2 linked regions of the Lewinella sp. 4G2 genome follow. The protein of the gene in region 2 interacts with the protein of the main gene of each other region in a pairwise test. Links are inferred from orthologs where the notes say so. Each region holds a gene or a part of one and is shown on either strand. Other genes may lie near its edges.

Region 1 (2,774 bases), 2.3 Mb from region 2 along the record:
GGCGCAGCAAGTGGGCGCAGGGCCGCGTGCCGAAGTGCGCTGTCCAGATTCACCGCTGGTTTATAGTTACGTAATTGTAGGAGAGTATGGCGATTCTGGGCAGCAGGGTCATATACGGTAATGGTCTCCGCTGATTTACGCTGCCAACTCCAGTAGTCTGAAGGTGCATCTCCTTCAACGATTAACGAATCTTGCAGCGCATACTTGCGCACGTAATTCGGGTCCATCGCCGATGTCACGGTAATCCCGGCATCCTCCCAGGTGATGATGTTTCCCTGGTCAATAAATCCGCCGCGTAGGCCTAGATCATTGGAAATGACGATATACTGCTCTCGCTCTGCCGTCTCCGGCGCGACGGGGTTAGTACAAGAAGGCATTAAAAACAGGAAAAAGAATAGGGTCGAAATCTTCAAATGGTGCATTGCACCAGTAGATGCAAAGCGATCTCATAGTGGCGGGTGGATACCGAAGTTTTTCTGGGCGCTGCCGCAGGTGCAATAAAATGGGGAGGGGAATAATCCCTAAGCAAGATGGAAAACGGAACGGAATTGAGTCACACGCTAGTGGGGAGACCGTCCCCATCGTCCGTATCGGAAGGCATCCACTTCCCATGGAGCTTCAGGACGCGCTCGATCACGTCGCGGGCAGCCCCGTAGCCCCCCTTGGCGTGGCTGACGTATTGGGAAATACCAAGGATCTCCGGACAGGCGTCGTTCGGGCAGGCGGGTAATCCGACGAGTTTCATGACTTGCAGGTCCACCATATCGTCCCCCATAAAGAGGACGTTTTCAAAGGTGATCTCATCCTCGTAAAGGTACATGAACTCCCGGTAGGCGGCTACCTTATCCTTGATCCCGTAGTAAAGGTTAACGACACCCAGATTTTCCAGGCGGCTAACGACGCCCTCACTTTTCCCACCAGTAATGATGGCAACCTTGTACCCCTGCTCGATGGCCCGTTTAATGGCGTAGCCATCCCGCACGTTCATGCTCCGCAGTAAACTCCCATCTTCCTGCACGAGGAGTTGGGAATTGGTCAGTACCCCATCAACGTCGAAGATGAAGGTGGTGATGGGTTGGAATTTCTCGAGATCGTTCACGGGCGTTTACTGGTTGTCCCGCCATTCGTAGACCCACTTAGCCTGGATCTGCTCCAGGTGTTCCTCCGTCGAGCCTTCCTTGGTACCGGTGAAACTGGGGATTTCCAGGATCCACGTGAGCAGATCGGTGAAGCGAATGCGATAGATCCGGTCCTGACCAAACTCGTCACCAAAACGGTCGTAGAGGGCCATGGCAATATCTTCGTGGTCCGCCCAACCGAATGGGAAATCGTCAAAATCTTTAAAGCTCAAGGGGTAGTAATTTGGTAGTGAGTTGTGGATGAGGACTGGAGCCGGCACTAGTGCTCGTGGCCGATGATTTGCTTCTGGTCGGGAATCTCCACTTCAATGGTAGCATCTTCGTCGAGGATGACAGCCTGGCATCCGAGCCGGCTTTCTAAACGGGGATTAATGGCCCGGTCAATGAAGTCCTCTTCCTTATCGCTGATTTCTTCCAGCGCGTCCTCACCGGAAAGCACGTAGATGTGGCAAGTGCTGCAAGCACAAACTTCTCCGCAGTTGTGGTTAAGGTGGATATCGTTATCCTCCGTCACTTCGAGGATGCTAATGTCCGCCTCGACGTTTTCGACGATCTTGGGGGCGATGGACTTATCCTCAAAGGTAAATTTTACTGTAGCCATAAGGGGCGTTGGGTATCTGTTGTATAGAAAGCAAATGCTTTAACGTTGGACTTGGTTGCTCCCGGAAGCACTTCCCGTTGAAACATAAAAAAAACCGCTGCCGGCCTAAGCCGACAACGGTTTTACTGAGTAGCGGGGACAGGACTCGAACCTGTGACCTTCGGGTTATGAGCCCGACGAGCTACCAACTGCTCCACCCCGCGCTGTTATTTTATTATCACCCTTCGTTAAGGGGCTGCAAATATACAACTAGAATTTAAACGGCAAAGTTTAATCTTGTTTTTGGAAAAATTAATCGTCCGCCTCGGGTGCGAGCTGGACGCGTAATCCATTCAGCGCGGGCGTCATCTGCAACTGACAACCAAGGCGAGAATTGTCCTCCACGAAAAAAGCTTGGTCGAGCATATCCTCCTCATCCTCCCCCATTTCCGGGAGTTCAGTATTGGATAGCACGTAGCAATGGCAGGTGCTACAGAGTGCCATCCCCCCACACGTGCCTTTAACGGGTAGCTCGTAGGCTTTGCAAACCTCCATCAAATTCATGTTCATGTCCGTTGGGGCTTCCAACTCGTGAGCTTCTCCGTGGCGGTCGACCACAACCAATTCAATATTGCCTTCTTCAGCCATAGCTTATACTTTAAACAAAGATAGTGGCACCAATTAGATAGGTAGCAAGATATTTACAGTATAATTTTGAGAAATTACTGGATGAGTAACAACCCTAACTCCACCTATTTCAGTGGCGGGCTTTCACGAGAATATCTCTAGTGCACGATCACTCGAGTAGTTGTGCTTTCCTCTCTTTCAATTACCATTACTTGGTAGTAGCCGCTTGGTAACTCTCCAAGGTTCACCCCTAATTGAACCGGCGTGCCCGGTATTCTTATTGGGCGCTGAGTGCTCACTAATCGCCCATTCAAGTCAAAAACGCGTACGCTCACTTCATTACTGATTACCAATTTATTTAAGGTGATTACCGTAAAGTCACTGGTGGGGTTGGGGCTTACGTTAGCAACAGCTAGTTCGCTCTCCTC
Region 2 (2,774 bases):
AGCACCGGATGCCCCACGTGACGAACATCAGCTTCAAGCACGTCGAGGGCGAAGGCTTGATGATGACCTTCAACCAGAACATTGCGCTGAGCTCAGGTTCCGCCTGTACCTCCGCTTCCCTCGAGCCCAGCTACGTTCTCGTAGCCCTTGGCTTGGGTGATGACCTGGCGCATTCCAGCCTCCGCTTCAGCCTCGGCCGTTTCACAACGGAGGAGGACATCGACGCGACGATCAAGCAGGTCGCCGAAGGGGTGACGCACATGCGTGACCTCTCCCCGATCTGGGAGATGTACAAGGAAGGGGTGGATATTGATGCTATTGAGTGGAGTGAACACTAGGGATATGCGATATTTGATATGCGATATTTGATAGCTGATTTAGCTACCGCACGTCTCTTCGGGCTTTGCCCTCACTCGTAGTGTTACCGGGACTTCGGTCGAGTATATCACCCTCAGTACTACCCGACTACCCGACTACCCGACTAAATAACCTTCCTTCCCTAAAAATCGTTATAAGAACTCGCTCTCTCTGAAGAGCACTTAAACTTAAAATCTACTCCCATGGCTTACTCGGAAAAATTGCTGGACCACTTTAAGAACCCACGCAACGTTGGTACGCTGGACAAGAACGACAAGGGTGTCGGTACCGGCCTTGTTGGCGCGCCTGAGTGTGGTGACGTGATGCGTTTGCAGATTCACGTGGATCCAGAAACGAAGAAGATCACGGACGCTAAGTTCAAGACCTTTGGTTGTGGTTCCGCCATCGCCTCTTCCAGCCTCGCTACTGAATGGTTGAAGGGCAAGAGCGTAGACGAAGCGCTTGCCATCGACAACATGGCGATCGTGGAAGAATTGGCTTTGCCACCGGTAAAGATCCACTGCTCCGTACTCGCCGAAGACGCGATCAAGGGCGCGATCAAGGACTACCAGACGAAGAACGGGATGCCCGTTACGGTCGTTGAAAACTCCCACTAATTAGTACGTTGGTGCTTTGGTTCTTTGGTAGCCAAAGCACCAACGCACCAAAGCACTAACTATGTTATTCGTAGCAGACAGCGCAAAAGAACGCCTCCAAGCGATTCGGGAAGCCAAAGGGCTGACCGAGGACTACTTCCTGCGGGCGACCATCCAGAGCGGCGGTTGTTCCGGCCTGACGTACGAGCTCGACTTCGATAACGAGTTGCAGCCCCGCGACCAGGTGTTTGAGGACAACGAAGAGAAGGTGGTCTGTGACCTTAAATCCTTCCTCTACCTCCATAACTCTACCCTTGAATTCAGCGGTGGGCTGGACGGTAAAGGCTTCTCCTTCAACAACCCGAACGCTTCGCGCGAATGTGGGTGTGGGGAGAGTTTTGCGGTTTAATTACCCTGCACCAACAGGCAAAAAGCCCTTTCCTGAAAACCAGGAAAGGGCTTTTTCAATAGATAGCACTACCCGACTACCCGACTACCCGACTAAAAAAACTAACCCATGGACGGCCCCCAGATCAAATTTGAACACTTCCTCGAGCAATTCCCTACCCTCGAACTCCCCGTAGCCTTTAACGATGAGACGGTGCGGACGATCAGCAAGGAAACCCCACCCATCTCCCCGCGCGTCATCGAACAGTTCCTCGTGCCCATTGAGCCCGGCAAGGTGGATGAACTGACGGAATTCGTCGCCTGCCTACGGCTGCCGGAAGCGGATGATTACGCCGGCGTCGTTTACTGGCGGGCGGACCTCGCTCAGTACCACTTCACGCTGGCTACTTTTGACGTGAATACCCAAGAATTGATCGACCGGATGGTGATTGCCGGTACGAGTTACGACGGTGAGGAACTCCTCCAGACCCACGCGCTGATGACGGAGGCGCTGCTGATCTACCAGGTAAGCGGCCAGGGTGGCGGTAAGGATTTTGATTACCAGGCGAGTACGAGTACGGCGCGGCGCTTTCAGTTGGCGGATTCGGGTAAGGTGGTGGAGCTTTAGCGTTGCGAGTTGCGAGTTGCGAGTTGCGAGTTGCGAGTTGCGAGTTGCGAGTTGCGAGTTGCGAGTTGCGAGTTGCGAGTTGCGAGTTGCGAGTTGCGAAAATTAAATTTTTCCGACTTCCTTATCTACAATGCCATGAAAAATATCCCCTTTTCCTTCGTCCTGGATCACCTGGAATCGCTTTCGCCTACGGTGAAGGCGCTGTTCGGTACCCACGCCATTTACGCTGGTAATAAGATCTATCTGGCCCTACGGCTGAAGGACAAATACCCGGAGGACAATGGTATATGGGTGGGGACGGAGGTAGCGCATCACGCCAGTTTGCGAGCAGAGTTTCCGGCGCTTACGCCGTTGAACAGCATTGGGATTAAAAAATGGCTGTTGCTATCGGACCAGGCGGAGGATTTTGAGGAGGTGGCTTATCAGCTTTGCCTCTGCATTTTGGGGGAGGATGAGCGGATTGGGGTGGTGCCTAAAGCGCGGAAGGGACGAAGCTCCATCACTAGGAAGTAATAGGGTCCCGGTTTGCGATGTGGGTCTCTTGAGGAGTATCTTTAGATCATGGCTAAAGACATTTACCACGACCTCGTCAAAGAGGCTTTAGTTATCGACGGTTGGGAGATAACTCACGATCCTTTTCCATTAGATACCGGTCCTAATAGACTTCAAATTGATCTTGGCGCTGAAAAACTAATTGCGGCGACTAAAGGCAAGGAAAAAATCGCCGTGGAGATTAAAAGCTTCATTTCCAAAAGCCAACTGCACGACTTTTACGAAGCTTTTGGTCAGTTCTCCTACTATCAAGA

What was found. Proteins that work in one complex are often made in the same cells at the same time.
Region 1: the proteins of A3850_RS06565 (region 2) and A3850_RS14745 interact in binary tests that used the Escherichia coli proteins (3 or more experiments, as listed by UniProt). The link is inferred for Lewinella sp. 4G2 from one-to-one orthologs.

What each region holds. Positions count from the first base shown.
Region 1 is NZ_LVWJ02000014.1:3,567,008-3,569,781, forward strand. Bases 70-2,767 are described here. They hold A3850_RS14745 (2Fe-2S iron-sulfur cluster-binding protein), read right to left. Parts: upstream 1,741-2,767; coding sequence 1,399-1,740; downstream 70-1,398. Other genes in these bases: A3850_RS14730 (hypothetical protein), read right to left, coding at 70-377; A3850_RS14735 (HAD family hydrolase), read right to left, coding at 554-1,099; iscX (Fe-S cluster assembly protein IscX), read right to left, coding at 1,106-1,351; A3850_RS14755 (2Fe-2S iron-sulfur cluster-binding protein), read right to left, coding at 2,032-2,367; A3850_RS14760 (S8 family peptidase), read right to left, coding at 2,505-2,767. Outside these bases: more of A3850_RS14730, read right to left, coding at 1-69; more of A3850_RS14760, read right to left, coding at 2,768-2,774. UniProt on the Escherichia coli protein: Ferredoxin are iron-sulfur proteins that transfer electrons in a wide variety of metabolic reactions. Although the function of this ferredoxin is unknown it is probable that it has a role as a cellular electron transfer protein.
Region 2 is NZ_LVWJ02000014.1:1,316,764-1,319,537, reverse strand. What follows is about bases 1-2,698. They hold A3850_RS06565 (iron-sulfur cluster assembly accessory protein), read left to right. Parts: upstream 1-1,035; coding sequence 1,036-1,362; downstream 1,363-2,698. Other genes in these bases: A3850_RS06550 (XisH family protein), read left to right, coding at 2,530-2,698; A3850_RS06555 (hypothetical protein), read left to right, coding at 2,104-2,481; A3850_RS06560 (hypothetical protein), read left to right, coding at 1,471-1,968; iscU (Fe-S cluster assembly scaffold IscU), read left to right, coding at 561-974; A3850_RS06575 (IscS subfamily cysteine desulfurase), read left to right, coding at 1-338. In the rest of the region: more of A3850_RS06550, read left to right, coding at 2,699-2,774. UniProt on the Escherichia coli protein: Is able to transfer iron-sulfur clusters to apo-ferredoxin. Multiple cycles of [2Fe2S] cluster formation and transfer are observed, suggesting that IscA acts catalytically.